Regions from separate parts of the Paraburkholderia caffeinilytica genome, predicted to be linked through region 2. Evidence: riboswitches for the same ligand, from Rfam matches in the RefSeq annotation. Region 2 holds a riboswitch; the other holds the start of a gene.

Region 1 (11,766 bases), on a different replicon from region 2:
GAACGCTCGTCGAATACGGATATGACGGGGAGATGCTGGCACGCGTCGCGAGCTTCCGGCACGGTCATTTCAATTACACGTACGACCGCAATGGATGGATGACGGCTTGGTGCGACACCGATCAGACCGACGTCCGCTACCTGTACGACGAGGTTGGCCGTGTTGTCGAAACGGGTACGAGGCAGGGGTATCACACCGGGCAATTCGTCTACGAGGACGGTCGCACGCGCGTCATCGACGGTGACGGCGAGTGGGTCTACGACTACAACGCAGACGGTCTGGTCACTGTTGAGACAAATCCACTCGGCCACACCACCGTACGGGAGTGGGGATTCGGACGGCTGTTGGCGCAGGCGGATGCGCTCGGTCGACGCACCCAATTTCTCTACGACGATACGGGCAATCTCGTGTCTGTCGAGGAACCAGGCGGCCACACGACATGGTTTGAATATGACGACAGCCGACTGATGACCGCGGTCGTGCTACCTGATGGAGTACGCACGAAGTTTGAATACGACCATCTGCAGCGCTTGATAGCTCGCACGGGACCCGACGGGAGGAATAAGCGTTATCGATACGGAGAGCGCGGCGAACTCTTGCGCATCCTCGATGGCGGTGGGGAAATGCGTTTCGACTACGACGCGCGGCTACGGCTGATCACGGCTCGACTGCCGACCGGCGCGGAATTCCGTACAGTATTTGATGTCCTTGGGCGTCTCCTCGAAGAAGTCGATCCTGACGGCAACGTCACCCGGTATGACCATTCGGCGGGTGCTGAGAATCCACGTGGCGCGGTCGCAAAGATTGTCCAGCCGGAGGGCGCCGTTGTCCGTGCGCGGTACAACACCGAAGGTCTGCTCGTCGAGCAGAGCGATCAACTCGGTCGCGTTACCCGGCGCGAGTACGGACCGTTTGATCTTGTTACGGCGTCGATTGATGCTGCCGGCCACATTACCCGATTTGAGTACGACCATGCTACGAGGCTGACGAAGGTCGTTAATGCGCTGTACGAGACGTGGGAATATCGTTACGACGGCGCAGGTCGGCTCATCACTGAGATCGACTGGGGCGGCCGCACGACGCACTACGAACGGGATGCTGTCGGGCGTCTGCTTGTAAAGACGCTGCCGGACGGGGGTAAATGGCGCTATGGGTACGACCCGTCTGGTCGATTGGCAACGGTCGATGCCGGCGACGTAGAGTTGGCCTACACCTACGACGATGCGGGTCGGCTCGCTATGGCCGAAGTGCGAGGAGAGTCCGCCCACGTAACCCGCCTCAGCTATGACGAAAAGGGGCGTCTGATTGGAGAGGACCAGCACGGTGATCTCCTGAAGCACGCGTACGACGCCGAAGGTCGACGCAGTGCGCGAATAACGCCGCATCGGCAGACGCAGTATGAATACGACCAGTTCGGCGGACTGACCAAGGTCGGTCCGATGTCGATCCTGCGCGACAGTCAGGGGCGCGAAACAGGCCGGCAGGCTGGTGAGTTCGTCATGCAGCGGCAATACGATGCGTTGGGCCGTGTGCGTCGGCAGGTCGCGGGGCCGCGATCGGCGTTCGACGAGATACAGTCGAACCCGGTTCAAGCATTGGAACAACTCACGCGTCAGCTGTATTCGTACGATGCGGCCGGACAGTTGGAGCGTGCAGATACTGACTCCGACAGCGTGACGTATCAACGTGACGTACGTGGACAGATAGCGTCCGTACATAGCCTCCGTCAGCCACCGGAGCATTACCGCTATGACGCGAACCTCAACATTGCAGCGCATGGCCGGCAGGGGCCAACCGACGTTCGCCGTTACCTGCCAGGAGGACTCCCGGAACGCGTCGGTTACGCACGCTATCGTTACGATGCGCGCGGGCGGACGATCGAAAAGACGGTTGAGCAGCCTGGCTTCAGGCCTAAGACCTGGCAATACACGTGGGATGGGTTGAACCGGCTGGTGAAGGTGCGTACACCGGAAAGAGGGGTTTGGACTTATCGGTACGACGCGTTTAATCGGCGGGTGGAGAAGCGCGCTGCCGGTACACTTGAAGCGGTGAGATTTCTGTGGGATGGGTCGAGGCTTGCCGAGCGGTGGCACGAAAAGAATGGCACCGTAGGAAGCGCGACGACATGGCATATCTCCCCGGGCGACTTTGTGCCGTTGGCGCAAGAGACGGATGCCGGTATATACCCAGTAATCTCCAACCCCATCGGGTTGCCAGGCGCTATTTTTGATGAACAAGGACATCTGGTCCGTAAAGTAGACCATACGCTGTGGGGACGATTGATCACTGAGTCGAACGAAAACGGTGGATTTGATTTGTCGCTGCGCTTTCCGGGCCAGTGGGCAGACGAGGAAGATGATCTCCACTACAACCTCAACCGCTATTATGATCCTTCAACGGGACACTACCTGAGCGTTGATCCAATCGGTCTGAATGGCGGTTGGCGTACCCATGCATACGTTCACGATCCGATACAGTTTTGTGATCCAAACGGGTTAGCCGAATGTTGGGGCACCTATTTCAAGAAGTTGTCCGGAACAAATCCTCCTGAAGGGATGGAAAATCCTCATGCGCATCACATTATCTTCAAGGGCGAATTTGCTAACAATCCAAGAATGCAGGCGCAATTGGCGAGGAGTCGGGCGATCGCGGAGAAGTATGGGATTGACCCTGTATATGATCAAGGGGCGCTCATGTGGGCACCGAATGCCGGCCACTCCGTTGCAAACGCAAAGGCAGTGGCAGATGGTCTACAGAGGGCAGATGCAACGATCAGTCGACAGGATTTGTCGCCTCCAGACGCGACTGCCGCAATGACGGCAGAGTTACAAAAAATTGGCCAGGCCATTTTCGGAAATAGCAATCAATAGTAGCGATTGGACGGAGAAAACCATGGATACCTTTTCCGATTTTCAGCGAGACATTGCTCACGCAGCAAGAGCAAGTTTTGAGGATCTTCGATCTGCCCGACCGGGTGAGCATTTTTACGCGTACGCGCTATACACCGACAGCAGTGCCATGACCGTCGTGCCGGCCGCCAACTCGATCGAAGCGCTGCTGCAGATCAGGAAGGAAATGGAGGTTCCTGATGACGAAGAAGCGCCGGAGTTCAAATGGAGTGTGTCCGAATGGAAATATGAAGCGTGGAAGGCTTCCAACTTAAACGGAATTTCCGCAAGACTTAGATCTGAACTTGAACACGCGGATTTCCCTTCTTTCGTCGAGAGGGTGCACGGCGACATGGTGGCGGCACTACAGTTGCTCGACAACGAGGGCCTTTTTGGCACGGGACCGGACAGGGAACAGATTGTTCTGTTTGTGTCGATTAGCGACGATGATGATGCTGCCCGATTGGAAAACGAATCAGCGAAAGCTCTCAACTCGACGGTCGCGTATGAGGCGTTTTTAAGAAGGTATGACTAGCAACGCTCAAGGAGGCGGATTTCCAGGTGGGCCTTCAATTTCATCAGTTTTCCGCCCTCGGCCGCGCCTCAACGGCTAGCTTCAACGAGGAAGCCGCAGGCAAAAGCCACCCGTGCCTGCGGCCAAAAAAAGCACCTATTGAATAGAATTCGCCAAAACCTGCGCCGTGGCCGCCGACAACGTCCACCCCAAATGCCCGTGCCCGGTGTTATAGAAAACGCCGCGCCGTTTCCCGCGCCCGACCTTCGGCAACATACTCGGCAGCATGGGCCGCAACCCCGCCCACGGAATCACCTTCGAAGTCGACACCTCGGGAAAATACCGTCGAGTCCAGTCGACCAAAGGCGCAATCCGATCCGAGCGGATATCGCGATTGAACCCATTGATCTCCGCAGTCCCCGCCACGCGGAACCGATCCGCGCCAAGCCGGCTCGTCACGATCTTGGCGCTGTCGTCGAGCAGACTTACCCACGGCGCGTTCTGCTGACTCGCTTCATCATCCAGGCACACGGTGATCGAATAACCCTTAACCGGATAGACGTTCACGTGATCGCCAAGCATTGCCGCGAACTCGCGGCTCTTCACACCGGCGCACACCACGATCCGCTCGAAGGCAAACCGTTGCGACTCGCCTTCCAGATTGACCATCAACGAAAATCGCCCCTCGGCCGGCTGCTCGATCGACGTAATGTCCGCATCGTAGTGAAATTCCACGCCATGCCGCACGCAGGCCTGCGCCAACCCTCGGGTGAACTTGTGAATATCGCCGGTGGAATCCGAAGGCGTAAAAAAACCGCCGAAAAAATTGCCGTGCAACGTGGGCTCGATCGCATGCAACTCGCTCGACGTCACCGGATTCCGCTCCAGCCCACCTTCGCGCAGCAATTCATTCACCTTGCCGGCCGCATCGAATTCCTTGCGCGTCTTGTAGATATGCAAAATGCCGCGCCGCTCCAGATCGAAGTCGATCCCTTCGCGCTCGGCGATCGAAAACAGATGCTCGCGCGCCGCGATCGCGAGCCGCACCGTTTCGACGGTGTTCGCGCGGTAGTGCGGAATCTGCCGCAAAAATTCGCCCATCCACGAATACTTGTGCCACGTGGGCATTGGATTGAGCAGCAGCGGGGCGTCGCGCGTGAACATCCAGCGCAAGCCCTTCAGCACTGTGGCCGCGCTGTTCCAGACTTCGGCATTGCTGGCGGACAACTGGCCGCCGTTGGCGAACGAGGTCTCCATCGCCGCATAGCGATGACGTTCGAACACGGTGACGTGGTGGCCGCATTGCGCCAGGGCGTGAGCAGTCGTGACGCCGGTAATGCCGGCGCCGATAATGGCGATTCGTGACATGACATGGTCCAGAGTAGTTGAGCATCACCGGTGTCGATTTCGTGTCGAAACCGGCGTCGATGCCCCATCTGTCCATGTACCTGAGAGTTTCTTCCCGTGAGCGTACGCGCGATGCAAGCGGTATGCAGGGAATCCCCTTCGGTGGGCGCGCACGGCGCCGCTCTCCAGATGTTCCGGCTGCGCGGTCCTTTTGCCTGAGAGTTTCCGGGGCGGTTGCTCCGTCGGCGTCGTCACAATCTTCTGACGATCTCTCCCGCGCTGCGTTGCAGAACGGCATGACAATACCGGGCAAAAATCCTCACCGCAAGTGTTTCCTGTCATGCAGCGCGCAATCAGCCGGACGAAAAGGGGCGTAGTCAGATGCGATAAACGCCTTTCAACCACTCATCCGGATGTTTCGTATGGGATTGGCGGACTGGATCGACGGCATCGGCTATATTTGACCGCATTGCCCGATTTCAATTCACACTGGAGAACGCCGTGCCCGCTGCCACAACGCTGCTCGCCTTTGCCCTGGTCTCGCTTGGCATGGTGCTCACACCCGGCCCGAACATGATCTATCTGATCTCGCGATCGCTCTGCCAGGGGCGGCGCGCGGGGCTCGTGTCGCTCGGCGGAGTCGCGCTCGGCTACGTGTTCTACATGTTTTGCGCGGCGTTTGGCATCACCGCGCTGCTGTTGACGGTGCCCTATGCGTACGACGCGTTGCGTTTTGGCGGCGCGCTTTACCTGCTGTATCTGGCGTGGCAGGCGGTCAAGCCGGGCGGCCGCTCGCCGTTTCAGGTGCGCGACCTGCCGCACGACAGCCGTCGCAAGCTCTTCACCATGGGCCTCGTCACGAACCTCGCGAATCCGAAGATCGCCGTGATGTATCTGTCGCTGCTGCCGCAATTCATTTCACCGGCGCACGGCAGCGTGCTCACGCAGTCGATCGCGCTGGGCTGCGTGCAGATCGTCATCGCCGTCACGATCAACGCGCTGATTGCGAGCATGGCGGGTTCGATCGCCGGGTTTCTCGCCGGGCGGCCGGTGTGGCTGCTGGTGCAACGGTGGCTGATGGGCACCGTGCTCGCCGGCCTGGCGGTGCGGATCGCGTTCGATTCGCGCCGTTAAACCGCACGCTGAAGACTTGCTTGTGTTTGCGTCGCGGCCGCCATCACGGCGCATCGGTCAGGATCGGCCACTGCGCGCGCACTTCACAGGCGGCCCGACGACGTCACGCTTACAGCGTCTTGTACATGATGGTGGTTGAATCAAGCCGCTCCTCCAGCGTGTCGCGGCAAAACTGCGGGATCACGCCGGCCGTCTGATAACCCAGCGCGGCATAGAGTGGCTCCGCCTTGTCGCCCGTGCGCGTATCGAGCGTCAGCAGGCTGCGCTGCAACTGGTGCGCACAGCGCTCCAGTTCCACCATCAGCGCTTTGGCAATACCCTGACGGCGGAACCCGGGGTGGACCAGCAGCTTGCGCACCTCGGCGCGATGGCGCTGATTCGGCATCGTGTCGTGATCGAGTTGCACGGTGCCGGCGATCGACTCGCCATGCCGGGCGACGAACAGCACCAACGCGCCCGCGCGCAGCGACGGCAGCACCTTTCGGCTCCAGAACGCCTCACCCTCTTCGACGCTATACGGCAGTACAAATCCGACGCTTGCGCCGTCATGGACGCAGGCATGCAGCAGCGCGCCGAGTTCGGGCAGATGGCGAACGAGGTCGTCGGCGGAAAAGGTCGTGATGGCAGTCGCGTTCATGGTGGCTCGAACTCAGACGATGAAGAGGATGTAGCGCGCCGCGCTGTGCGCGGGCGTGACGAAAGTGCTGGGACCGAACAACTGATAGCGCAGGCAGTCGCCGGGTTGCAGGTCGTGGCTTCGGCCGTCGACGGTGATCTGCAACTGCCCTTCGAGCAGGATCAGGTGATGTTCGAGGCCGGCTCTCGGCGACGCTTCATACGTGATGCGCGCGCCGGCGTCGAGCTCGCACTCCAGCGCCTCGCCGCTCAGCGCCTGGGCCGGCGGCGACACCGAACGGCGCCGGAAGCCGACGCTTGCATCGGTCCAGACCGTCTGCGCGTCGCGCGGCACCAGCGGCGCAAAGTCTTCCTCGACCATGTGCATGAGGCGCGACATCGGCAAGCCGTAGGCGACGCAGAGCTTGCCCAGCACGCTCGCCGTGGGGCTGACGGCGGCGTTCTCGAGGCGCGACAAGGTGGCGCGGCTGACATTGCTCAGCTTGGCAAGCTCGTCGAGCGACCAGTTGCGCTCGGCGCGCAGCCCGCGCAGACGCTGGGCAATACGGCGGTCGATGGCGTTGTCGTCTGAGAATGTGTTTTCCATATTAGGGAAATTATCTCTAATATGGGAATTCGTCAACGAAACAAAATACGCTGGCGCGAAAGCGTGCTTATCGCCGGACGCGCGAGCGGATGGGCGGGTGAATGGTCCAGGGAAGCACGTCTTGCGGCAACGCGGGTCGTGCCACAGAGCACCGCACGTGCGAGGTCATCGCCGAGATTCGTGCACCACGAGCGGCCGGGCCGTTTATCATAGTGCCCACAAACTAAAACCCGCGCCCGGCTGTGCAACGGTAAGGCACACCCTCCACGAGACCCGGCGGCGCATGCCGCGACATCCGCTATGAACTCCACGCCCGACGCTGTTTCCCGTCCTTCCATTCGCGCTTTGACCTTGCTTGAGGGGCGCGTGCTCGGCGTGCTCGTCGAAAAGCAGCACACCGTACCGGACAGTTATCCGCTTTCGCTGAACGCGCTGACCTTGGGTTGCAATCAGAAAACCGGCCGGGCGCCGGTGATGAACGCGACGGAGGCCGAGGTGCTGACTGCCGTCGACGGATTGAAGCGGCTGAGCCTGGTGATGGAAGGCAGCAGCAGCCGCGTGCCGCGCTTCGAGCACAACATGAATCGGGTGTTGGGGTTGCCGAGCCAGTCGGCTGCGTTACTGACCACGCTGCTGCTGCGCGGTCCGCAGACCGCGGCCGAGTTGCGCTTGAACAGCGCGCGCCTGCACGGATTTGCCGACATCTCGTCGGTCGAGGCGTTTCTCGACGAACTGGCTGCCAACGATCCGCCGCGAGTGGTGAAGCTGGCCCGCACGCCGGGCGAGCGCGAAAATCGCTGGATGCATCTGCTATGCGGCGAAGTCAGCGCAAGCGATCTTGCCCAGCCGGGGGGAGAAGATGAAGTCGTGCCGCTGTCCGCGTTCGAGGCGGTCAAGGCTGAACAGAAGCGGCTTGCCAATGAGGTGAGCCGGCTTCAGATCGTGGTGCGGCGCATGGCTGCGGAGTTGGGGATCGAAGTCGAAGAGCTGGGCGCGGGGGAGTGAACCGCGATTGGCTACTGGTTTCTCGCGTGCCGCGAGCGCACGAGAAACCAGCAACTAGAACTTGTAGTTCACTGAAGCGAGCGTATTGAGCTCGAATCTTTTTTCGGTAATCGGGCTATTCGCCGCGTCGTGCTCCAGTCGTCCGAACGTGGCGGAAACCGATCCATTCCAGTGCTTTGAAAAGTCGTAAGTCACCATGGCGTTCATATGGACGTCCCGCACCCCCGCGCTGGTGTTGTACGTGGGCAATCCTGACGCCGCGCTCTGCTGACGGGACACGCCGAAGAACGTCCGCGTATAGGTGCCATTCGCCCAGGTGAAGCCCGGGCCCACCGAGAACAACCAGCCGCCAACCGGCGCGGACGCCACGAAATCCGTGCTGACCGTCGTTCCCTGGTGATTCCCGGCGATATCCTGGTACAACGCTACCGACCCGGTGAATGCCCACCACGTGTAGTCGGCGAAAAGCTTCAGCTTGGGCCCGCCATTCACATTGCCAAGTCCATGCAGGCGCGGATCGTCGGATTCCTTGCGGCTCTGGAAATCGAAACTGAGAGCCGCGCCCACGTGATAGGCGGGACCGCGCAGCACATTGACGCCGAGCACGTCGGGACCCTGTGAGAAGATCCGGTCGTCGTATGAGATGTCCAGCGCGGGGAACGGGAATACGGTCAGCTGACGGGACCCCGGGTACTTGGGCGTAATCACCACGCCAGGACCCACGCCGATTTTCCATTTGCTGTCGGTGGCTGCGGCGGTGGAGGTGGCAGTGCCCGCGCCGGCGGCAGTGTCGGTGCCTGTTGCAGCGCCCGTGCCGGCGTCGCTCGTCGCGCTCGCACCCGCGCTTGCGTCGTCCGCGTACGCAGCGCGCGCACTGCCAAGGCCCAACGCAGCGGCGAGCAGCAGCGACAGGCGCGCGGATCTGCCGAACCTGCGTGGCGTACGAGTACGCAGCGACGCGTGCACGGTGCTGCCGAATCTCAGCGTGGTGGGCGCCGTCATGCGCGCTCCTTGCCGAGCGCCGCGAGTTGCCTGAGGCGTCGCGCCAAAGCCTTCGAGACGACCTGCTGCTTGCCGCTGTCGTCGCCGCCATGGACGACTTCGCTCTCGCGCAGAAACAGGGTGGTTTCGCGCGCAACGATTTCGCGCTCGTTGTCCGACGTAATCATGTGATACGAATCATCCAGCCAGATTGTGCGTAAGAAAGCAGCGCCGATATTCGTGGCGACAAAGCGGGCATTGCGAGGGCTCGACGTCTCGTCGTCGATGGCATGGACGATCAGGCAATCGGTCTTGATGTCGCGTACCTGCGCGCGCACGCTCGCGGCGAGGCGGCTCGCCTGATGCAATGCCGGCAATGAGATCGTCGACGGCCCGACTTCGCTGAAGTCGCTACGCTGCATCGCGCGGGCAATCTTCGCTCTGAGCGCCTCGTTGCGCAGGCCGAACGGCGCTTCCTCGCGGTAGCGCCAGCGTTTGCGCATCGGCGTGAAGTACGCCCAGTTGAGCAGGAAACGATACCAGGGGATTGCCCAGCCGTCGTATGAGAGCGTCAGCGACAACAACACGAGCGACTGCGCCTCCGGACGGCGATGCGCCAGCGCCAGCGCGAGGGCCGCACCGATCGACAACCCGCAGATCGAGACGCGGGTAAAGCGCGCGGCCAGCGCGTCGTACTCGCGCACGGCGGCTTCGAGCCACGCCTCCATTGCCCGTTCTTCCGAGCCTGCGCTGTAGCCCGGCAGGACCGGCGCGCAGGTGGTGAAGCCCTCGGTGTTCAGATAGCGGGCGAGAAACCGTAGTTCGAGCGGCGAGCTCGACAGGCCGTGCAGCATCAGCACGGCATGATCGTCGCCGGGTAAGAAGAGACTCGTTGGTTGGTTCATGGATCAGGTTCCGATCCGCAGCACGAGAAATTCGCCGGCGTGCGTGGTGAACCGTTCGCACACGCACTCGGTCAGCCGCGACGCGCCGTCGCCGATTTTCAGGCGCACGCGATGGCTGCCGGGCCACAGTGCCTTGCTGAGCCGCTGGATGTCTTCGGGATCGACATCGGCAAAACGCGGTCCCGGCGCAATTTCGTTGGGCAGACGCGGCAGCACGCCGTGCGGCTTGACGTCGTCCACCGGTTGCAGCGCGTTGCGCTCGAGTGCCTGAATGAAAATAAAGGTCTTGTGATGATGCGACAGATGGCGCAGCAGCCGGTGCGTTTCGTCGACGGCGCGGCGTGCCAGCATGCGTTCGTTGTCGTGACGCAGCAGCATCTCATAGCGCGACTGTGCAACGGATGCGATCAGTTCCGCACGAAACTGCGAGCGGCGCAGGCGTTCCATCAGAATGATGACGATCAGGGTCACCAATGGATACGAGACCAGCAGGATCAGATCGGCGCGATCGAATACGGCAATGGTTGCGTAGGGCGGGACGAACAGATAGTCGGCGATACCGAGGCCGAGCAGCATGACCGTGAGCGCCGGAGCCAGCCCGCAAAAATACTCGACCAGCGCTGCCGCGATACAGAACGCAGTGCCCGGCATGATCGGTCCCAGCATCGGATGGAGCAACATGCGCAATCCGCTGGCGATCGCCAATGCGGCGGCTGCGGCGAGCCAGACGCGTGTTCCCCGTGGTGCCCAACGGCGGGCGTTTTGTACTTCCATAATCTTTTTTTAAGGGAGCGATTGCGCTTCCCGATTGAGTGTGGCAATGCGCTTTAAAGCGCAGGTCGGACAATACCATAATCGGGCGGATGCAAATGCCCGAAAAGACGTCAACACCGGAAGACCGGACGGGAATATCGTGCTTCGAATGGGCGGCGGAAAAACCTGCCCATGAATAAGCGCATTTACACGAGCGTGCATTGTGCACACAGTGTCCTTAAGTGACGCTTAAGAGTGCTCCAGGCGCGGCGCATAAAGGCTTTCCGGTGCTTTCACAGGCATTGTGGCCGATCTTGGCAATTGAAACCGAATGGGCAAATGATGCGTCACGGGTTCCGCGCATATACATCAGCCGCTACGTTGTTTCAATTGAAGTTAATGCCTTTTACAAACGACACAGAACATTGACGACGCCCCACATTCCACGATAGCGGCAGCCAACTGGATCGAGCCATGCCGATCTTGTCGCGCGCCTTGAACTGGCCGAAGAACGCGCGCGGCCGATGAGGTTGCCGGTGTCCGCCACACCGTAGCTTTCAGGCGAGCGACATGGCCGCTCAGGCATCGCGGCTTCTTCGCGGCTCGGCGGACAAGGTTCGCTGGGTGCGATAGAAGATGCGCGGCGGCACATTCGGTGAATCCTCGGCGAGCCGGTCGAGTTCGTCGCGGATCGCGGTGAGATAGTGGCCGTTGCGGGCATCGGCGTCGCCTGCGAAGATCGCTTCCAGCCTGCGCCGCACCGCGCCATAGCGCGCACCCGCCGCGCGATGCTTTTCCGCACGCTCCGCGTATCGGAGGAACGTCTGCAGCGCGGCGGAGACGGCGGCCGCCACGCTCACGAAGCCCACGAAGATCCTGAGCGCCGGAGAGACGGCGGTCGAACTCAGCGATGCGAACACGGCGGTCCCCACGAACGCGGTCAATGCGGTGACCAGCCAGCCGACGCTGCGGTCTCGCGCCGACAGCAGGTCGGCCATGTCGTAATGGCTCATCTGG
Region 2 (11,766 bases):
TAGCATGCCGTCCGCGTCAGCGGAGCTATGCACGCGGCCACCCGACCAGCCGTTTTCCCATCTCAGTTTGCAGAGCGCTACGCCCTCTTGCGCAGCTCTGCGGCCTGGCGTGTCCTTCTCCGCCATCCCTAACAGCCTCTCGCAAGCGAACTTGAGCATCTTGTGGAAACCGCTCTCGCCTCTCGACGCAGGCCACGTCTTGTACGAGAGGCGCCATGCGAGCGCCGCCTCACAAGCCAACTCCGTCACATAGTCGATCGGGCGACCCGATTTTGAATTGAACGAAAAGCGAACGAGTCCAGCGTCGACAGCAAACAGCGCGTCGCCGTCGGTCGCCCGAGGCTTATCGGGCCGCAACAGCGAGGCTAGGTCCTTCTTCACTAAATCAATGTTCGCAGCGAGATAACGATGATGGGCATCGTGTCTGCCCACCGATTCGATTGCCCTATGTAGTTCGTGGGCAGCGCTTTGCAACCGTACATACGCTTCGACGATGTCCGGCGACATCGGCTTTTCGACACGGAGAAGGCCGGGGCCCAAGTTGTAAATGAAGCCATCAAGACCCGGTTCCGGCAATCCGAGTTCTCTAGCCTTGTCTCTTAGTAGATTCGTACGCTGATCGCGCTGAATTTTCGCCGCCTTGTCGAGCCTCTGTCGAGGCGTTTCCCGGTGGCGCACGTATGGCAAGTTTCGTGTCATGTCGGCTTGGCTCGCCGCTGGTTTTGCTGGGCCGCGACGTTTTTTGAAACCGGTTGCACACCGCCGCTTTCGACGCCGAAGGGTATCGGAAAGTCGGGTTTCAAGGGAAGGATGAACGGTGGAGCATTTCCGTACGTTTTCCGTACGACAGCGCCCGGAAAGTCGCCCAGCTCTCTAAGTCTTTGTTCTACTGGGGATTCTTGGCGCGCCCGGCTGGGATCGAACCAGCAACCCCTGCCTTCGGAGGGCAGTACTCTATCCATTGAGCTACGGGCGCTTCAACACGAAAGCGCGGCAACCTGAACAGGAGCGACGCCAAAGCGAGACCGAAAGGATACCCGGTTTCGGCCGAACCGTCCACCGGGCGGCCTATATGGCGGGATTGTCCGGCCCCGGCCCACCATCCAGCCGGCCCCGGCCTCGCGCGACGATGCGGGTAAACGCCTGCTGAACACCTCCCCGCGTCCCTCGCCGCCGTCGAAATCTTGCGTCTATAATCGTCCGTGCCTGATTAAAGAACAAGAAGTTGCCGTCACGCTGTACCGCTCACATACCCACGGAGACGAGACAAGCATGAGCGAAGCACCACACGGAGCCCCAATCAAAACCCCCGGGCAGCTCATCGCCGCGATCATTGCCAGTTTTGCGGTACCGATCGTCATCATCGTTCTGCTGGTGATCTACGTCGACAATTCGACGCGCACCGGCGCCGGCACAGACAGTCTTTCCGACGCCGAGGTCGCCGCGCGCATCAAGCCGCTCGCGCAGGTCGACATTCGCGACGCCAACGCGCCGCGCGTCTACAAATCCGGCGAAGAGGTCTACAAGGCCGTGTGCTCGGCGTGCCACGCGTCGGGCGCGGCCGGTGCGCCGAAATTCACCAATACCGCCGACTGGGCGCCGCGCATCGCGCAGGGCTTCGACACGTTGTTGCACACGGCGCTCTCCGGCAAGGGCGCGATGCCCGCGCGTGGCGGCACCAGCCCGGACGACTACAGCGACTTCGAAATCGCCCGTGCAGTGGCTTACATGGCGAACAATTCCGGCGCGAGCTTCCCTGAACCGGCGCAACCGGCAGCGGGTGCGGCAGCTGCCGCATCCGGCGCTGCCGCCGCGGCGCCGGCGGGTGCTTCGGACACCGGCGCCGCCCAGGCCGCTGCCGCGCTGGCAGCCATGGCCAGCGTGCCGCAGGCGGCTGCACCGGCGGCAGGCGGGGCGCAAAGCGCTGACGCTTCGCAAGCCGGCAAGGCGCTGTATCAGCAGGTTTGCCAGGCCTGTCACGCGGCCGGCGTGCTGAACGCACCGAAGTTCGGCGACAAGGAAGCGTGGGCGCCGCGCCTGAAAGAGCCAATGGACACGGTCTACAACTACGCGCTGCACGGCAAGGGCGCGATGCCGGCCAAAGGCGGTTCGACGGCTTCCGACGCAGACGTGAAGGCCGCCGTCGACTATATGGTCAGCGCGGCGAAGTAAGGCGCTTCCGGCGGTCGTCGTAAAACAAAAAATCCCTGCCCCGTGGCGACACGGGCAGGGATTTTTTAGTGTGCGAGCGCTCGGTGCACCGGAAAGTCAGGCACCCGCCGATGCAGCCGCGGGACGGCCGAACGCCTCGACAAATGCCAACGCCGGCGTGCTGCGAGCGAGCGACGTGAAATGCGCGTGCAGCTCAGCGGGTACGAGCCACGGATAACTCAACCCATCCTGCAACGCGTCGAGCAATTTGCCGTCGACGTCGGGCACGACGTCCATCCGCGCAATGTGGATATGAAACCCCGTGACGGCCGGCGCCGCGTCGAAACTCCACCGGTACACCCCATGGCCGACGCGCAACGCGCCGGTGGCCCGTTCGCGCATCACCACCAGCCACGGCAACGCGTCGATCGCGCCGTTCTCCACCGCGAGCGAATCACACACGTAATAGGTGCGGCACTGCGCGTATTGCGCGCCGAAATCGGTAACGAGCGTTTTCGCTATCGCATCGGTACCGACCGTGCGCGCCGGAAACGCGATATTCGACGTGGCAAGCGAAATGGTGAGAACCGCGTCCGGCGCGAAGGCCTCGGCGATGCGGTGGGCACGCGTGTTGTCTTTCGCGTCGATATAGGTTTCGAGTGCACGGCGATAATGCGCGAGCGGTGGCATGGGCATGCGAGCAGTCTCCGAGTGGCGCCCGTTCGAAGTCCGTTCGACGTCCGACTAACGGGCCGTGCCACTGTAGCCTGCGCACGTCGAAAAACCGCCGATGCACCTGCCGCGCACGGGGTCTTGCATGCGCCCCACGATCAAGGCTTCTGCAACAGCGCCTTCAAACTCGCGAGCCGGTCTTTCGGCGACATCGGTGCTTCTTCGGGCGTCGGCGGCGGGGCGTCGTCGAGCAGCATTTCGGGGATGAAGCGCGACGGCTCGCACACCACGGTCTCTCTCGCGCGCTTGCGCTTCTTGCACCAGTTCAGATGCAGGCTGCGCTGCGCCCGCGTGATCGCGACGTACATCAAACGACGCTCTTCCTCGATGCGCGCGTCGTCGATCGGTTCGTCGTCCGGGCCGCCACGATGCGGCATGATGCCCTCTTCGACGCCCACCAGAAACACGTGCGGATACTCCAGCCCCTTCGACGCATGCACGGTCGAGAGCCGCACGGCGTCCGGATCTTCTTCGCGGCCTTCGAGCATCGACATCAGCGCGACGGTCTGGATCAAGCCGAGCAGACTCTTGCCCGTGTCGCCGAAGCCGTCGGCGGTGTCGTAGCCGGTTGCTTCGCTCTTCTCCGAACCTTCAGGCTCAGCCTTGGTGCCCTTGCGCTTCAACCATTCCATGAACTCCAGCACGTTCTGCCACTTGGCCTGCGCCTGGCGTTCGTCGAACGCGTCGTACAGATAGGCTTCGTAGTGAATCGCATCCATCAGTTCGTCGAGCAAGGTCCCGGCGGCATCTTTCTCGGCGCGATCGGTGAGGCGCTGCATGAAGTCGCAGAACACGCGCATCGGTTCGATCTGACGCGGCGACAGGCGCGCCTCGATGCCGCCCATGTACACCGCTTCGAATAGCGACACCTTCGCCTGGCCCGCGAACGAGCCGAGCGCTTCGAGCGTCGTATTGCCGACGCCGCGGCGCGGCGTGGTGATCGCGCGGATGAACGCCGGGTCGTCGTTTGCGTTGGCGATCAGGCGCAGATACGCGCAGATATCCTTGATCTCGGCTTTGTCGAAGAACGACTGCCCGCCGGACAGCACATACGGAATCCGCTCGCGCCGCAGCACCTGTTCGAAGATGCGCGCCTGGAAATTGCCGCGGTACAGGATCGCGTAATCGCGGAAATTCGCGCGCCGCTCGAACTTGTGCGCGGACAGGCGGAACACCACGGATTCGGCCTCGTGCTCTTCGTCGTTGCAAGGTGTGACGGTGATCGTGTCGCCCATGCCGTGCTCGGACCAGAGCTTCTTTTCGAACAGCTTCGGGTTGTTCGCGATCACGTTGTTCGCGGCGGTGAGAATGCGCACTGTCGAGCGGTAGTTCTGCTCCAGCTTGATCAGATGCAACTTCGGAAAATCCTTGCTGAGCTGCCCGAGATTTTCGAGCGTCGCGCCGCGCCAGCCGTAAATCGCCTGGTCGTCGTCGCCGACAGCCGTGAAAGCGGCGCGCTTGCCGGCCAGCAGTTTCACCAGCTCGTACTGGCACGCGTTGGTGTCCTGATACTCGTCGATCAGCAGATAGCGCAGCTTGTTTTGCCAGCGGTCGCGCACCTGCTCGTTCTTCTCGAAGAGTTCGGCGGGCAGGCGGATCAGATCGTCGAAATCGACCGCCTGATACGCGTGCAGTGTCGCCACGTAATTGCGGTAGACGATCGCGGCCTGATGCTCGTCCTCGTTCGCGGCGATCGCGATCGCCTGTTCCGGCATGATCATGCCGTTCTTCCACAGCGAAATAATCGACTGGATCTTGCGGATAAAGCCCTTGTCCGTCGAGCCGACCTGCTCCTGGATCATGCCGAAGCAGTCGTCCGAATCCATGATCGAGAACTGCGGCTTCAGGCCGACGTGTTCCGCTTCCTGCCGCAGAATCTGCACGCCGAGCGAGTGGAAGGTGCAAACCGTCAGCTGGTTGACGGGCACTTTGCGGCCTTCCTTGCCGGGCGTGGTGAGCGTCTTGCCTTCGAGCAGCTTGCCGACGCGCTCGCGCATTTCCAGCGCGGCCTTGTTCGTGAACGTGACGGCGGCGATGTGGCGCGGCTCGAAGCCTTTGGCTTCGATCAGATGGGCGATTTTCTGCGTGATCACGCGCGTCTTGCCGCTGCCTGCGCCGGCGAGCACGAGACACGGACCGTCAAGATAACGGACCGCTTCATTTTGAGCGGGGTTCAGGCCTGCGGACATCGTCTGTGGATGGGTAATGCGGTTGAGGGCGCTTGGGTGCGGAATCGCGAGACCGAAGGCCCGGGGGCATGCTGCGCGGGGCGGGCGGCTGGAGCGCGCCTCGGTGCAACGGGCGTTCCGGCTCGCTGCGATCCGCGCGAGAGGAGCGATGTTAACACGGATGACCGGAGCCGATGCCGCGACAGACAAGCTGACGAGCGACCTGGAATGAAGACCGCGGTGGCAGCCAGTCAGGGGACAAAAACGGCGGCTCGAACTCGCTGCCGTGAATGCCGCGTCAACTGCCGCCCGAGCGCCGCCGGGCAGCCGCCGTCGACAAGACGCCTGCGACGTTGCCGACAGTCCGCCTTCGGGACATGCCACAATTACGGCGTTGCGCGCCGTCGCCGCGGTGGCAAAGCGGCGCGCCGTTTTTGCAGGAAGACACGCATGTCCGCATCGCTGAAGATTGGATTGATGGGTTACGGTTTCGCTGGCGCGACCTTTCATGCGCCGGTAATCGAGCACTGCGGGAGAGCGAGCATCGCGGCCATCGCGACGAGTCAGCCCGAGCACGCGCTGGCCGATTACCCGCACGCAAAAGTGGTGGCCGATCTGGACGCCCTGCTGGCGCTCGAAGAAATCGACTGCGTCGTCATCGCGACGCCCAATGACACGCATTTCGACCTGGCGCGCCGCACGCTGGAAGCGGGCAAGCACGTGGTGGTCGACAAGCCCGTCACGCTGACCGCCGCCGACGCCCACACGCTCGCCAACATTGCACTGGCTCGCGGCAAGCGGTTCGTGCCCTTTCACAACCGCCGCTGGGACGGTGATTTCCTGACCGTGCGGGATCTGCTGGCCAGCAGAGAGTTGGGGCGCATCACGCAATACGAATCGCATTTCGACCGTTTCCGGCCGGAGGTTCGGCAGCGTTGGCGCGAGGAGGCTTCGCGCGGCGGCGGTCTGCTATTCGATCTCGGACCGCACCTGATCGATCAGGCGTTGGCGCTGTTCGGCGCACCGCAGACCGTGTCCGCGACGGTTCGGACGCATCGCGACCAGGCCAGTGCGCCGGACTACGTCCATATCCAGCTCGGGTACGGCGACTTCGAGGTGGTGTTGCATGCAAGCGCGTTGACTGCCTTGGTCGCGCCAAGGTTTGCGATTCACGGCACGCAAGGGAGCTACGTGAAATATGGGCTCGATACGCAGGAGGATCAGTTGAAAGCCGGCTTACGGCCCGGCGACGAGGGATTCGGCGCCGGCAACACGGCTGGGGTATTGCGCGTGCTCGAAGGCGATCAGGAAGTCGAGCGGGAAGTGCCTACGCGCAATGGGGAATACATCGGCTTTTATATTGCCTTGGCGGACGCCATTCAGAACGGCGCGAAGTTTCCCATCAGCCCTCAGGATGCGGTCGACGTCATGACGATCATCGAGCTTGCAGCCCGGAGTTCCGAGGAAGGCGTCCGGCTGCCGTTCGAACGTATTCGCTGATTATTGCCGTACGCTGCGGGACGCTTTCTGGCCATTTGGCGGCAGCACGCAGACCATGCCGCCGCCAAAGACGCCATGAGCCAAAGCCTGACAATCCCGAAAGGAACATAACGTTACAAATAACCCCGCCTCTGCGGTCAGCGCGAATTCCCGGCAATCCGTTGCTACCCCAGTAGCACTACAAAACGACAACGACTTCCGGAGAGTCCATGCCCCGTATCGTCCGCGCAGTAGCAGCATGCGCTTTGCTCAGTTCCCTGGCCGCCTGCGTGGTGGCTCCCCAGCAACCCGCGCCGGCGCCGCGCCCTAACCCGCAGCAAATCGCGGATCAGCGCTTCAGCCAGGTCAATGGCCGTATCGACAACTTGAGCCGCCGCATCGACGCTCGCGTCAATCAAGGCTATTACCCGCCCCCGCAAGGCGGCGCACTGCACCACCGCCTCGACGTAATCCGTCAGGAGGCCCACGATATGGCGGCACAACACGGCGGCGGCCTGTCCGGCGACGAACAGCATGTGCTGAACCAGGAACTGGATAACGCAGCGCACGCCATCGGCGAATAATCGGGCCGGTTCGGGCACTGAAGCAAAAAAGCGCGGGCGTCACGTCCCGCGCTTTTTTTGACTGTCGCGATCTTGCAGCGCCAACCGCCACGCCCCTTGCGGGCCTTTATTTGACAAGCCCCCGGCCCTCGCGTACATTCGCCGCACGCGTCGGGAGAGCGTGCTGGCCGCAGAAAATCGCAGGCCGCGCCGCCGAAGGGGCACACCCGCAAACTCTCAGGCAAAAGGACCGACCGCGTCGAAGAACCCGCGCCCAAGCAAGATCAAGGCACCGGTTTTTCGCACTCTGGAGAGCGGCAGTAGCCGTCTGCGTCGCGTACATCGAACGTACGTCGAGCAGATTCTGGCAGGCTGCCCACCGAAGGGGCGCGCGTTTCACCGTAGCGATGACAGCTGCAACATCGCACGGGAGCGCAATCTCTCAGGTATCGAGGACAGAGGGGTCATGCAACGCCATCGCTCGCAGGCATCCGCCGCGAGGCGTAGCGCCGCATGGCCTTTTTTGTTTCGCGAGACGCCCGAGGCCCCATGACCGAACTCAAACACACCCCGCTCAACGCCACCCATCGTGCGCTCAACGCTCGCATGGTCGATTTCGGCGGCTGGGACATGCCCGTCAACTACGGCTCGCAGATCGACGAACACCGCGCCGTGCGCACCGACGCCGGGATGTTCGACGTCTCGCATATGTGCGTCGTCGATTTCACCGGCGAGCGCGTGCGCGCCTTTTTTGAATACGCGCTGGCCAATAACGTCGCCAAGCTGCAAACGCCGGGCCGCGCGCTCTACTCCTGTCTGCTGAACCCGAACGGCGGTGTGATCGACGATCTGATCGTCTACTACTTCGGCGAAGATCACTTCCGCGTGGTCGTCAACGCCGGCACGGCCGATAAAGACGTCGCCTGGTTCGGCAAGCTCAACGCCGAGGGCAACTTCGGCCTGACCATCACGCCGCGCCGCGACTACGCGATCGTCGCCGTGCAAGGTCCGAACGCCCGCGAAAAAGTCTGGCAAACCGTGCCGGCCGCACGCGCTGCCACCGAAGCATTGAAGCCTTTCAACGCCGCCCGCGTCGAAGGCACGCCGTTCGGCGAACTCACCGTTGCCCGCACCGGCTACACCGGCGAAGACGGTTTCGAAATCATCGTCCCGGCGGATCACGTCGCAGCACTGTGGAACGCGCTGCAAGCACAAGGCGTGCGCCCCGCCGGTCTCGGCGCGCGCGACACGCTGCGCCTCGAAGCCGGCATGAACCTGTACGGCCAGGATATGGACGACACCGTCTCGCCACTCGACGCCGGCCTCGCCTGGACCGTCGATCTGACTTCGCCGCGTGAATTTGTCGGCAAGAAAAAGCTTGAAGCCGACGGCTCGCAGGCGGCGTTCGTCGGTCTGATCCTGCTGAAGGAAAACGGCAAGGCGGCGGGCGTGCTGCGCGCTCACCAGAAAGTCGTCACGCCGCAGGGCGAAGGCGAAATCACCAGCGGCACTTTTTCGCCCACGATGCAGGAATCGATCGCCTTTGCGCGCGTGCCGAAAGGTGTGCAGCCGGGCGATACCGTTCACGTCCAGATTCGTGACAAAAACGTACCCGCAAGCGTGGTAAAACTGCCGTTCGTGCGCAACGGCAAGGTGCTCGCAGTTTAAGCAGCCGGCGCGTGCGTCACCTTTCAGGAAAACACTGGCGTACCCAGGTTTTCTTGCCCCTGCTGGGGGCCAGGCGCGAAGCGCCAGGTTTGGGCGCCCTTTTTAAGTTCATACCGAATCACACCGCATAGGAGCATCCGATGAGCATCCCGGCCGATCTGAAATACACCGAATCGCACGAGTGGGTCCGCACCGAAGCGGACGGCACGCTGACGGTCGGCATCACCGACCACGCGCAGGAAGCGCTCGGCGATATCGTCTTCTTCGAAGTCCAGGAACTGGGCAAGACCGTGGGCGCCGGCGACACCGTCGCCGTGATCGAGTCGGTGAAAGCCGCCTCCGACATCTACGCACCGGTTTCGGGCGAGATCATCGAAGCGAACCCGGCCGTCGCCGACACGCCGGACGGCGTCAACAGCGCGCCGTACGACAACTGGCTCTTCAAGATCAAGCCGGCCGCGGACGCATCGCAGGATCGCCTGATCGACGCGGACGCGTACGCGAAGGCGATCGGCGCCTGATTCACCGCAAGTTGCACCTTTACGTTTAAACCCGACAGGCGCGGCGCGTCCGATTCCATCGTCGAACGGACGCCCGCACCGCCAGGAACACCTCATGAAGCTCGAACACCCGGATCGTCTGATGAACCGCACTCCTCTCTCGCTCGCCGCGCTCGAAGTGCATGACGCCTTCGCCGAACGGCACATCGGCCCGGATTCGGCCGACCAGCATGCGATGCTCGAAGCCCTCGGCTTCGCGTCGCGCGCGGCGCTGATCGACGCCGTCATTCCGAAGACGATCCGCCGCACCGAAACGCTGCCGCTCGGTCCCTTCGCCCAGCCGAAGAGCGAAGCGGAAGCGCTCGCCGCGCTGCGTGAGCTGGCGGACAAGAACCAGGTGTTCCGCTCGTACATCGGACAGGGTTACTACAACGCGCACACGCCGACGGTGATCCTGCGTAACGTGCTCGAAAATCCGGCCTGGTACACCGCGTACACGCCGTATCAGCCGGAAATCTCGCAAGGCCGTCTGGAAGCGTTGCTGAACTTCCAGCAAATGATTGTCGACCTGACGGGTCTGGCGATCTCGAACGCCTCGCTGCTTGACGAAGCCACTGCCGCCGCCGAAGCGATGACGCTGCTGCAACGCATCGGCAAGCCGAAGTCGAACGTGTTCTACGTTGCCGACGACGTGCTGCCGCAAACCATCGAAGTGGTGAAGACGCGCGCCACGCCGGTCGGTATCGAAGTGAAAGTCGGCCCGGCTGCGGAAGCGGCGAACGCGAATGCGTTCGGCGTGCTGCTGCAATACCCGGGCGTGAACGGCGATGTGCGCGACTACCGCGCACTCGCAGACGCGATCCACGCAGCGGGCGGCCACGTGGTGGTCGCCGCCGATCTGCTCGCGCTGACGGTGCTCACGCCGCCGGGCGAATGGGGCGCGGACGTGGCCGTCGGCAACACCCAGCGTTTCGGCGTGCCGGTGGGTTTCGGCGGCCCGCACGCGGCTTACCTCGCCGTGCGCGATGAATTCAAGCGTCAGATGCCGGGCCGTCTGGTCGGCGTGACCGTCGACGCGCAGGGCAACCCCGCGCTGCGTCTCGCGCTGCAAACGCGCGAACAACACATCCGTCGCGAGAAGGCGACCTCGAACGTGTGTACCGCGCAAGCGCTGCTCGCGATCATGGCCAGCATGTACGCCGTCTATCACGGCCCGCACGGCCTGAAGACGATCGCACTACGCGTGAACCGGATCGCTGCGCTGCTCGCGGCCGGCGCGAAGAAGCTCGGTTACGCGCTCGTCAACGACACGTTCTTCGACACGCTCACGTTCGAAACCGGTGCACGCACCCAGGCGCTGCATGACGCGGCGACCGCGAGGCGCATCAATCTGCGCCGCGTGAGCGACACGCGCGTCGGCATCTCGATCGACGAAACCACCACGCGCAGCGACCTCGCCGATCTGCTCGCGGCATTCGCGCAAGCGGCGTTCGTCGACGAAGTCCCGCAAATCGATGCACTCGACGCCGAACTCCCCGCCGAGAGCACCGTGCCCGCCGCGCTCGAACGCACCAGCGCGTACCTCACGCACCACGTGTTTAACCGTCACCATTCGGAAACGGAAATGTTGCGCTATTTGCGCAGCCTCTCCGACAAGGATCTGGCACTCGACCGCTCGATGATCCCGCTCGGCTCGTGCACGATGAAGCTGAACGCGACCTCGGAAATGCTGCCGGTCACGTGGCCCGAATTCGGTCAGATTCACCCGTTCGCGCCGGCCGAGCAAACGGTCGGTTACCGCGAAATGATCGATCAGCTCGAACAGATGCTGGTCGCGGCCACCGGCTACGCAGCCGTGTCGCTGCAACCGAATGCCGGCTCGCAAGGCGAGTACGCGGGCCTCCTGATCATTCATGCGTACCACGCGTCGCGCGGCGAAGGCCACCGCAACGTCTGCCTGATTCCCGCTTCGGCGCACGGCACGAACCCGGCGTCGGCGCAAATGGCCGGCATGCAGGTGATCGTGGTGGCTTGCGACGCGCAAGGCAACGTCGATATCGACGACCTGAAGAAGAAAGCCGATCAGCACGCCGACAAGCTCGCGGCGATCATGATCACGTATCCGTCCACGCACGGCGTGTTCGAATCGAACGTCCGCGAAATCTGCGAGATCGTGCATGCGCACGGCGGTCAGGTCTATGTGGACGGCGCGAACATGAACGCAATGGTCGGCCTGTGCGCGCCGGGTCAGTTCGGCGGTGACGTCTCGCACCTGAACCTGCACAAGACCTTCTGCATTCCGCACGGCGGCGGCGGACCGGGTGTCGGTCCGGTTGCAGTCGGCGCGCATCTCGCGCAATTCCTGCCGAATCAGATTTCGTCGGGCTATGAGCGCACGCCGAACGGCATCGGCGCCGTGTCGGGCGCACCGTACGGCTCCGCGTCGATCCTGCCGATCTCGTGGATGTACATCGCGATGATGGGTGCGAAGAACCTCACGGCGGC

The links. Region 2 has a riboswitch for glycine ahead of gcvT (glycine cleavage system aminomethyltransferase GcvT). Riboswitches for the same ligand answer to the same signal wherever they lie in the genome.
Region 1: another riboswitch for glycine. It lies ahead of DSC91_RS06535 (D-amino acid dehydrogenase); the one in region 2 lies ahead of gcvT (glycine cleavage system aminomethyltransferase GcvT).

The regions. Positions count from the first base shown of each region.
Region 1 is NZ_CP031466.1:1,451,474-1,463,239, forward strand. It holds gene DSC91_RS06525 (DUF6531 domain-containing protein) at 1-2,870, shown strand, start outside; gene DSC91_RS06530 (DUF4303 domain-containing protein) at 2,893-3,423, shown strand; gene DSC91_RS06535 (D-amino acid dehydrogenase) at 3,559-4,770, opposite strand; glycine riboswitch at 4,943-5,036, opposite strand; gene DSC91_RS06540 (LysE family translocator) at 5,251-5,883, shown strand; gene DSC91_RS06545 (GNAT family N-acetyltransferase) at 5,993-6,520, opposite strand; gene DSC91_RS06550 (helix-turn-helix domain-containing protein) at 6,533-7,105, opposite strand; gene DSC91_RS06555 (YceH family protein) at 7,406-8,110, shown strand; gene DSC91_RS06560 (MipA/OmpV family protein) at 8,165-9,112, opposite strand; gene DSC91_RS06565 (alpha/beta hydrolase) at 9,109-9,996, opposite strand; gene DSC91_RS06570 (DUF4118 domain-containing protein) at 10,000-10,770, opposite strand; gene DSC91_RS06575 (SLATT domain-containing protein) at 11,328-11,766, opposite strand, start outside.
Region 2 is NZ_CP031467.1:2,033,638-2,045,403, forward strand. It holds gene DSC91_RS25405 (hypothetical protein) at 1-699, opposite strand, end outside; tRNA gene DSC91_RS25410 (tRNA-Arg) at 901-976, opposite strand; gene DSC91_RS25415 (c-type cytochrome) at 1,273-2,172, shown strand; gene DSC91_RS25420 (hypothetical protein) at 2,269-2,847, opposite strand; gene DSC91_RS25425 (UvrD-helicase domain-containing protein) at 2,982-5,072, opposite strand; gene DSC91_RS25435 (oxidoreductase) at 5,502-6,551, shown strand; gene DSC91_RS25440 (hypothetical protein) at 6,761-7,114, shown strand; glycine riboswitch at 7,256-7,356, shown strand; glycine riboswitch at 7,391-7,562, shown strand; gene gcvT (glycine cleavage system aminomethyltransferase GcvT) at 7,643-8,761, shown strand; gene gcvH (glycine cleavage system protein GcvH) at 8,902-9,282, shown strand; gene gcvP (aminomethyl-transferring glycine dehydrogenase) at 9,377-11,766, shown strand, end outside.